DNA from 3 places in the Arthrobacter sp. R1-13 genome. Region 2 is predicted to be linked to each of the others. Evidence: riboswitches for the same ligand, from Rfam matches in the RefSeq annotation. Region 2 holds a riboswitch; each other region holds the start of a gene.

Evidence for each region. A riboswitch is a leader RNA that binds a small molecule or an ion and turns the genes downstream of it on or off. The one in region 2 is predicted to bind S-adenosylmethionine.
Region 1: another riboswitch for S-adenosylmethionine. It lies ahead of M1D88_RS19315 (DUF1737 domain-containing protein); the one in region 2 lies ahead of metX (homoserine O-acetyltransferase MetX).
Region 3: another riboswitch for S-adenosylmethionine. It lies ahead of M1D88_RS13780 (aminotransferase class V-fold PLP-dependent enzyme); the one in region 2 lies ahead of metX (homoserine O-acetyltransferase MetX).

The regions. Positions count from the first base shown of each region.
Region 1 covers NZ_CP096420.1:4,156,147-4,159,415, reverse strand. Annotated here, with positions in the region: gene M1D88_RS19325 (O-succinylhomoserine sulfhydrylase) at 1-504, opposite strand, end outside; gene M1D88_RS19320 (rhodanese-like domain-containing protein) at 505-915, opposite strand; gene M1D88_RS19315 (DUF1737 domain-containing protein) at 912-1,235, opposite strand; SAM riboswitch class IV at 1,248-1,361, opposite strand; gene M1D88_RS19310 (MarR family winged helix-turn-helix transcriptional regulator) at 1,627-2,184, shown strand; gene M1D88_RS19305 (aminodeoxychorismate lyase) at 2,224-3,168, opposite strand; gene cls (cardiolipin synthase) at 3,262-3,269, shown strand, end outside.
Region 2 covers NZ_CP096420.1:1,452,690-1,455,958, forward strand. Annotated here, with positions in the region: gene M1D88_RS06580 (CPBP family intramembrane glutamic endopeptidase) at 1-708, shown strand, start outside; gene M1D88_RS06585 (VOC family protein) at 852-1,490, opposite strand; SAM riboswitch class IV at 1,643-1,758, shown strand; gene metX (homoserine O-acetyltransferase MetX) at 1,771-2,949, shown strand; gene M1D88_RS06595 (MFS transporter) at 3,130-3,269, shown strand, end outside.
Region 3 covers NZ_CP096420.1:2,973,842-2,977,110, forward strand. Annotated here, with positions in the region: gene rsgA (ribosome small subunit-dependent GTPase A) at 1-742, shown strand, start outside; gene hisN (histidinol-phosphatase) at 821-1,633, shown strand; SAM riboswitch class IV at 1,794-1,907, shown strand; gene M1D88_RS13780 (aminotransferase class V-fold PLP-dependent enzyme) at 1,941-3,269, shown strand, end outside.

The sequences.
Region 1 (3,269 bases), 1.8 Mb from region 2:
CACAATTTCCTGCATGGGATTGGAGGGTGATTCAAAGAAAACGGCGGTGGTGGGCACGGACAATGCCTCACGCCACTGCTCCAGGTCCGGGCCGTCGACGAAGACAGTCTCTACGCCCCAGCGCGGCAGGATCTCGTTGAGGATCACAAAGCAGGAACCAAACAGCGAGCGGGCCGCCACCACCCTGTCACCTGCAGCCAGGAGCGCGCCGAGCGCTGTGAAGACTGCGGACATGCCGGACGCCGTCGCAAAGCATGCTTCGGTTCCTTCCAACAGCCGCAGGCGTTCCTGGAAGGTTGCCACGGACGGATTGCCGTAGCGCGAGTAGACGAAGCGTTCGTCCTCACCAGTGAAGGCGCGCTCGGCTGCAGCCGCAGACTCGTAGACGAAGCCGGAATTGAGGAAAACCGGCTCAGCAGTCTCCTGGAAGTTGGTACGGTCGAGCCCGCCGCGAACAGCCTGGGTGTCAGGGCTCCAGCCAGCGGCGTCAGGGTTGAAGGTCACTTAGTTCTTTCCAAGGTTGGTGGGAAGGCCGCGGTTCTTCCAGCCGTTGACGATGCGCTCGCCGTAGCGGTCGGGCTCGCCTTCGAACCCTTCCAGGATGTTGTACGAGGTGTAGCCCGCTTGCGTGGCGGCGATGGCTGCCGAGATGGAGCGCTGGCCGGAGCGACAAAGGAAAACGAGCTCGACGCCGGCATCTTCCGGGGCCTGCTGCTTGAGTTGGTCGATGAAATCCGGGTTCGGCACTCCGCCGGGGAAGGACCAGGAAATGAACAGAGGATCGTTCTCCGTCGCTTTGGTCTCGGGGATGCCGATGTGGGCCCATTCGCCCTCGGTGCGGACGTCCACAAGGATGGCACCGGCTTCGAGTTTGGCCCAGGCGTCTTCAGGTGTGAGGTCTCCTGCATAGCTCATGCGTGCCCCTCAAATGCGTCTTGGGCGTCGTCGTCAGCGGTTTCGTCGGCTTCAAGACGGTCAACAGCGGTGGCAACTGCGGCATCGGCGCTGGCTATGGCCGTGGGGAGCACGAGTGCTTGCGCCACGATGACGTTGATGCCGTTGTAGGTGGCGGCCGGGCTTCCGTGCAGCACGTAGCCCTCGCCCAGGGCAGTGGAGATCCGCTCGCAGAAGCTGCGGTCATCCGGGCCGGTAATCAGCCGGTAGGTCAGTTTTTCTTCCGAAGCGGCAGCTTGGGCGCTGGGGGCCGGAATGGTTTGGGCAGGTGCGTCAGACACGAGGGTCTCCTTCTCTCACGCTTGCAGCTCGATGGGGTCGAATGCCGAGTATTCACCTGAGGCACCCCGCCGTGGGAGGAGGGTTGCCGACCGGCAAGTCAGGGCTTGGCGCCGGTTCTCATTACTCCTCAAAAAAGTAACACTTACGACGGCAGCCTGCACCGCCGTCGTCGTCATGTTCCGTAACGGGTGGACATGTCCACCACTGCCGTTTTGGATCCCAGGAAATTTCGGCGTAGACGCAAGGGGTTGACCGGGGTCGGCTGCAAAGAGTTGATAAGCATACTTGCCATAGGGATAGTAAGCATGCTTATGGTAGAGCGTTGGATGGTATGCGCTGAGGGTTCTGCCCATGGCAGCAAGAATCGCAACCAGGAGGAGGGCTGGACGGATGATTCGGAATCAGGACGCCAATACCTGGAGCACGCATCAGCTGCTGTCTATGGCGGCACGGCTCGTCGAACGACGGCAGGACCGTGCGCTGGCAGCCTTAGGGCTTACCCACGCGGCAGTCATAGCTCTCCAGTGCCTCGACGGCGGCCCACTGAATCAGGAAAGGCTGGCAGCTCAAATCAAAGTGCAGAGCCAAAGCCTGGGCAAAGTGCTGGCGCGGCTTGAAGCGAGCGGCCTGGTAACACGCTCCCGCAGCCCTGTGGACCGCCGCAGCATAGATGTAGCCATTACCGAAGCCGGACGCAGGGCGCTGGACGCCGCGCGGCAGGCCGAACGGGACGCCCTTCCTCCTGGCATTTCGCGCCGCCGGTCCCTTCACGATGAACTGGCCCGTGTCATTGATTTTTTTCCGGACCGGCCGGGCCCGATTCCGGACATACGGACTGGACCCCAGGCCTTAGCGGAAGTACGCCGCGAGCCCCTAGCGAAGACCCATCAAGAGCCGGTCTCCGAGGACTCCAAGGAGCAGGACGAGCCGCCACAAGGTCCTTCCTGACGACACTTCTCCGTCGCCGGACCCTGCCTTGGACAGGCCCTATTCAGTCCCCGCGAAAAGCTCGCTGAGTTCCGCCGTGAGTTGTTTGCGGAGCGCCGGGGTCCCGATTTCCTTGCCGTCAATGTGGTTGACCGGCGCCAGGAGGCGGATGCTGGAAATCAGCCAGACGGCGTCGGCATCCAGCAGGTCCTGCGGTTCCAGCGGGCCATAGCCCAGCTCCCAGCCCGCAGTCTTGGCGGCCGTGAAAAGCGCGCCCTGGGAAGTGCCCGGGAGGATCCCGCTGTCCAGTTGGGGCGTGACAAGCCGCTTGACTGTGCGACTGACGCCGCCGTCGTCGTCGATCGTTTGAATCTGGGCGAGCAGCACGGTGGAGGTGGGACCCTCCAAGACCCGGCCGTCAGCTGATGTAAAGATGACGTCGTCGGCGCCCTGCCTGTGGGCGTACCGCAGGGCTGCCATATTGACGGCGTAGGACAGGGTCTTTGCTCCGAGGAGCAGCCATGGGGCACGCTCACCCGCTTCGCTGTCATAGCCCCGATCCAGCAGGATAACGTCCACGCCGGTTTCACGCTGACGACGGCCGGTGGCGGGCACTGGTGACACCTGGACCCAGCAGGTGGGACCGGACGAGCCTTCGACGCCACGTGTTACCAGGAGCTTCACCACTGCTTCCTCTTCCACCGGTTCAACGGCAGGATGCTTCGCGCGGTACTCCGTCAATGCCGTCGCGATGGCCAACCGCCACGTATCCTGGCCCGGGATGTGAAGGTCCAGGAGCCCGGCGGAGCTCTCCAGCCGGTTCAGGTGCGCCTGCAGCTTCCGGGGATGTCCCGCTACAGCGAGGAGGGACTCGAAGACGCCATCGCCGCGGGTGGCTCCCTGGTCCGTAGCCATCAGTTGCGGCTGTGAGGCGTCCGCAATCCGGCCGCTGGGGAACTCGGGATCAAGGAACACCAGCACCGTGGCGGGAGCAGCAGAAGTCATGCCTCCAGCTTAGTGGGGGCTGCTGCGGGATAGGCTGTGGACATTGCCCGCTCTGGAACAGGTCCGGCGGGCTGTGGACTATGGGGGTTCATTTTGCTGTG
Region 2 (3,269 bases):
CTGGGCCAGTCCGCCGTTTACTCAGGTGTGCAGCTGCTGGACAAGATGAGCCAGGCGCCGCTGGCCCAGGGCACGTCCACCCTCAACCGTTCCCAAAGTACGCGGGAATACTTCGACCTGACCTACCAATTGCTGGACATTGCCTTTGCCCTGGTGCCGGTGCTCCTGGTCTTCTACTTCCTCACGGAACAACGGCCCGCAGGCCTTCGGGGACAGTCCGCGTTCGGCAAGCTGGGCTTCGACCTGGCCCGGCCGGGGAAGGACCTGCTGCAAGGGGTGGGACTCGCCGCCTTGATCGGCATCCCCTCGCTTGCGCTCTATGCCGTTGGCAGGCAGCTGGGCATCACCACCGCCATCATCCCGAGCGCCCTTGACGACTACTGGTGGACCGTCCCGGTTCTGATTCTCTCTGCCATCCGGCACGGGATCGTCGAGGAAGTCATCGTGGTGGGGTATCTGCTCAACCGGCTCGGGAAGTTCGGCTGGAGCGTGCCGCTGGCCATCTTCACCAGCGCAGTGCTCCGTGGAAGCTACCACCTGTACCAGGGCTTTGGCCCCTTCATCGGCAACGCGGTGATGGGAGCTGTGTTCGCATGGCTTTACACCCGGACGCGCAGGGTAATGCCCCTCGTGATTGCCCACGCCCTGCTGGACATAGTGGCCTTCGTGGGCTTCAGTCTCTTTGGCAAGGCAATCGGGCTGGGGTAAGGGCGTAAAGGAATTCGGCCACCATCAGCAAGTGACGTCATTGGCACCCGCTGTTGGCGGCCGAAGTATTGTGGGCAGACTTTGCCCGTGGATATGGGGGAGCTCTCTCCAAAGAACGAGGTAGCCTCCCAACAGTGGCTGGATCAGATGGTGACTGCTCCGATGGGGGTTTCGAACGTGACGGACAGAATCCCCGGCGTTCCGTGCGGTGCGAGCCAGTTTACGGCGACGTCTTCAAGAGGCCTCTCCACGGGCTCACCCAGCCATTCGGTGACCCGCTCGGCTGATCCGGCAATGGTGAGGCTGGACATCTTGACGCTGCTTGGGTACGCGTTGGACGGGTGCAATGACGGGTCACCTTCCCACTTGAGCATGTAGGGAACCTGGGGATCGGCGATGAGTCCCAGGATGCCTATTTGCTTCCAAACGAGTTCGCGTCCGTCCGGGAATTTACGGTTTCCATTGACGGCCGCACGGCCAAGCCGCTCCTCGAACGGCGCCAGGTCGTCTACTTCGACGCACCAGCCCATCCAGCCCCCGCCAGCCGCCGAGCGGGCCCGGACGGCCTGTCCGAAGGGTGCTTTATCTGATGCCGGGTGGTCAAGGACCTCCACGACTTCAAGGTATTTGTGCCCGGCGAGCGGGATGATCATGTTCCGGGTTCCAAAGCGGGGATGTACCCCGCCTTTCACAGCTTCGACGCCCAAGGCGGACGAAATTCGTTCGGTAGTGGCCGCGAGGCCATCGTTTTCACAGGCGTAAGAGACGTGATCCATGCGCATAGCCTTCATCTTGGCACTTTGTGATGGGCCTCTCAGCTTAGGGTCACCTAACTGCGCTACTATCGCGCGTCGTCGTCGCCCTTTGTCCTCCTGAGTCATATTGCTGTCACAATCTTCGCTATTACGGCACCGTTCTCCGTAGACTTTGAAAAGGTCATGAGTGCCAGCGACAGCCCCGGCTTGCTGGCCGGCAACCCTCCTTCCGCGGTGGGGTGCCCCGGGTGAAGACCTGGCCTGTCAGTCAGCTGATGGCAGGCAAGCGCGTAGAAAAGGTCCTCTTATGACGATTGCCGTCAACCGCACCGGCGTACCTGGAATCCAACTGCCCGGAACCGAACTGCCTGCAACGGAACCCGTTGCGCATCCGAAGAGCGTTCCGGACGGGACTGTCCGGTTCCTCACCATCGGCGGCCTCAAACTCGAAGCCGGGGGCCACCTTCCCGACGTCACGTTGGCCTACGAAACTTGGGGAACCCTCAACAGTGATGGCTCCAACGCTGTCCTGATCCAGCATGCCCTTACCGGGAGCACGCATGTTACCCGCGGTGAGAGCGAGGAGGAAGGCTGGTGGGAACAGCTGGCGGGTCCGGGAGCCCCCGTTGACACCGACAAGTTCTTCGTCGTCTCCATCAACATCCTCGGTGGCTGTTACGGGTCCACGGGACCCTCGACGGCGGCACCCGATGGGCGTCCATGGGGCTCACGCTTCCCGCTGGTGACGCTGCGGGATACGACGGCGGCGGAAGCGCGCCTTGCTGACGCCTTGGGCATCGGCAGCTGGTATGCCGTGCTGGGCGGCTCCCTCGGCGGTGCCCGTGCCCTTGAGTGGGCTGTCAGCCATCCGGGACGGGTGCAGCGCTGTGGAGTGATCTCCATCGGCGCGCGCAGCACCGCAGAGCAGATCGCTTTTGCCCAGGCTCAGACTCTTGCCATCCGACAGGACGTCAATTTCAACGGCGGGGACTACTACGGTGGGCCCGAGCCCGAAGCAGGGCTCGCCCTTGCCCGACGCATCGCCCACATCACCTACCGTTCAGCTGCTGAACTGGACACGAGATTCAGCCGGGATGCCCAGCGTGGCGAAAGCCCGCTGCAGGCAATGTCGTTGGGGGAGCGTGGCCGGTACCAGGTGGAAAGTTATCTGGACCACCAGGGCAGCAAGCTGGTAAAGCGTTTTGACGCCAACAGCTACATTGCCATCACCGAGGCGCTCATGAGCCACGACGTCTGCCGGGGGCGCGGCCCACTCAAGGACGCGTTGTCTGCCGCGACCGCCGAGTTCTTTGTGGCGGCGGTGGACACGGACCGGCTGTACTTTCCTGCACAGTCCCGCGAGCTTGCCCAGGCGCTGCCGGGCGACGTTCCCGTCCACGTCATTGAGGCACCGATTGGCCATGACGGTTTCCTCACGGAGATCGGGCAGCTCAGCGAAGAGCTGCGCAGGAGCTTCTTTCCCTAGGCAGGCCTCGAGCGCGCAGTTTCTGCATTTTTGCAGAGCATGTCTGCACTTTTCGCCGTTGAGCCTGCACTGATGTGAGGCCATACTCGATGAATCCGGCGGTTCGTGGTGCAGGTCACCAGCGTCCGCCTTCGAATGGTTCCACGTGGCGTCGATGTAGACGCTGAAGGAGTTCGCATCATGAGTACGGAAAACTCCGCCGCAAGGCGTTTAGAAGAAACTGATATCAAAGCTTCAGGGCTCAAAAAAGTTGTCACCGCCTCCATGGCCGGGACTGTGGTGGAGTGGTATGAGTTCTTCCTCTACGCCTCAGCCGCCAC
Region 3 (3,269 bases), 1.5 Mb from region 2:
CGATCAGCTCGTCATCGTGGTTGCGGCAGCCAACCCGGAGCCACGCACAGGTTTCATTGACCGCGCCCTGGTGGCAGCGTACGACGCCGGCATCGACCCCCTGCTGCTGGTCACCAAAGCCGACGTCAAGGACCCGGCCGAGCTGCTGGCCAACTACCGCCATCTGGACTTTCCGGTCATTATCAGCCGCACCGCTGACTCAGCGGCTTCAGGCATCGATGCCCGCTCGGATGACGGGCTGTCAGCCCGTCTGGACCGTGAAGCAGTCGCGCAGCTGCGCCATCACCTTGACGGCAAAGTCACCGTCATGCTCGGCCACTCGGGCGTTGGCAAGTCCACCATGGTGAATGCCCTCACCGGCGCTGAACGGGCCACCGGAGGGGTCAATGCCGTGACAGGCCGCGGCCGCCACACGTCGTCGTCGGCCCTTGCCTTGAAAGTGACCGGCGCTCCCACGGGAAGCTGGATCATCGACACACCCGGAATCCGCTCCTTCGGCCTGGCCCACGTGGATCCGGACAGGATCCTGCACTCCTTCCCGGACCTTGAGCCTGGGACCGAGGCTTGTGAGCGCGGCTGCAAGCACGACGCCACAGCAGTTAACTGCGGAGTGGATGCCTGGGTGGCCGAAGGCCATGCCGGAGCATCCGGTGCCGCACGGCTCGCTTCGCTCCGGCGCCTCCTCGGCACAGATCCCCGCATGGAAGCACAGGAAACAAAGGAACTCGGCAGCGTCTCCTAAAGGCACGCTGGGGTCATATTGGCAGCGTTGCTGCACCGCTTCCGGGCCTGAAGGCCGCCGAGACGGTAGTTTGGAACAATGACCCAACCCGCTTCGAGCTACAACGATGACCTGCGCCTCGCCCACGTCCTGGCTGACTCCGTGGACGACCAGACCATGAGCCGCTTTAAGGCGCTTGACCTTCAGATCGAAACGAAGCCTGATCTGACACCGGTTACAGACGCTGACAAGGCTGCCGAGGAATCCATTCGCGGGCAGCTGTCGCGCTCGCGCCCCCGCGACGCGGTCCTCGGTGAGGAGTTCGGAAGCTCAGGGCACGGTTCCCGTCGCTGGATCATCGATCCCATCGACGGAACAAAGAACTTCGTTCGGGGCGTGCCGGTCTGGGCCACCCTCATCGCGCTCGTAGATGAAGGCGAACCCGTAGTTGGCCTGGTCAGTGCGCCGGCTCTGGGCAAACGCTGGTGGGCAGCCAAAGGCGCGGGGGCATACATGGGCCGATCCCTGGCTGCGGCCACCAGACTGCGTGTCTCAAACGTCTCGGAGCTTTCCGACGCTTCGTTGTCCTACTCCAGCCTGGGTGGCTGGAAGGAACGCGGGAACCTCGATGAGTTTCTGGGATTGACTGAGGAGGTCTGGAGGACAAGGGCTTACGGGGATTTCTGGTCCTATTGCCTGGTTGCCGAGGGTGCAGTGGATATAGCCTGCGAGCCCGAACTGAATCTTTACGACATGGCGGCGCTGGTTCCCATTGTGACCGAAGCGGGCGGGCGGTTCACCTCATTGGAGGGCGACGACGGTCCCTTCGGAGGCAATGCCCTCGCTACCAACTCGATCCTCCACTCAGAGGTGCTCAAGCGGCTCAACCCAAATCTGGACGACCTCTTATAGTAGACCGGCTGACGAATTATCGACTGCGGAACATCCAGCTAAGGGTGTTCCGCCGTCGTTTTGTTCGGTCAAACGGTTGTTTGTCCACCTGCCGTAACAATCGGCTTAACATTTGGATCGACTTTTTTATGGCTGACTGAATGTCTTAAGCTCGATATCAGGTCACGAGTGCCAGCGCTAAACCCCGGTTTGCTGGCCGGCAACCCTCCATTCGCGGTGGGGTGCCCCGGGTGACGACCAGGCCGGTCCGGAACGGACCCGGCAAGCGCGGATCCCGGCTGAGGGGTCCTGTTCGAGTGAGGTCCCGTTGACTACTGCCATTTACTCCCCCGACGCCGCTGCTGCTGACGCTTCTTTTAGCGAACAGCACGTTGCCCTCTCTGTTTCCCGTCGCCCGCTTGCAGCCGTCACCGGGGCGGAAATCCAGGCGCCGCTCATCCAGGGCGGACACATCCGCTACGCCAACCTCGACTACGGCGCGTCGGCACCAGCGCTCTCCGTTGTCTCGGCCTACCTGAACGAGATCCTGCCCTATTACGCGAGTGTCCACCGCGGCGCGGGTTACGCCTCACAGATCAGCACCTCCGTTTACGAGAACTCGCGCAACATTGTTCGCGACTTCGTAGGCGGCCGCTCCGATGATTCCGTGATTTTCACGCGCAACACCACTGATTCGCTGAATCTCCTGGCCGGGTGCCTCCCCGCAGCAGGCGGACAGCACATTGGTGAAGTGCTGTATCTCGACATCGAACACCACGCCAACCTGCTTCCGTGGCAGGGAGTCCCGCACCGCAGCGTCGTGGCAGAGGAGACCCTCGCCGGAACCATCGCCAATCTCCGCGCAGAGCTGGAACAGGGCGACATCAGCCTGCTTGCGGTCACCGGAGCCTCAAACGTCACCGGTGAAATCCTGCCCATTCGCGAACTGGCCGCATTGGCGCACCAATTCGGCGCCCGGATCGTCGTTGACGCGGCCCAGCTTGCTCCGCACCGCCGCATCAACATTGCAGCGGACGACGTCGATTACCTCGCCTTTTCGGGTCACAAGCTCTACGCTCCATTCGGTTCCGGCGTCCTGGTGGGCCGCCCTGACTGGCTCGACGCCGGCACACCCCACCTTGCAGGCGGCGGCGCGGTCCGCGAAGCCAGGCTGGACAGCGTCAGCTGGACGACTGGCCCGGCACGCCATGAGGGCGGCTCCCCCAACGTTCTGGGCGCTGCGACCCTTGCCCGGGCCACCCAGGTCATTGCCGCCCTGGACCAGGACCTGTGGCACGCCCACGAGTCGGCCATCCGTTCCTTCCTCGTCGAAGGGCTGCAGAAGATCGAAGGCGTCACCGTTCACCAGATCTTCAGTGACACCGATTCCGCCACAGACACGATCGGCGTCGTGAATTTCTCGGTAGAGGGCTACGACGCGGGCCTGGTGGCCGCATACTTGTCAGCGGAGCACGGCGTGGGGCTCCGCGACGGCCGTTTCTGCGCCCATCCGCTCCTGAAGCGGCTGGGCCTGCCCTCAGGATCGTTGCGGGCAAGCTTCGGCTTGGGCTCCCGCCTCGAGGACGCCCAGCGGCTGCTTGCGGGCATCGAGGAGCTGCGCCGTACGGGTCTTGGCTGGGACTACGTAGTCGACGCC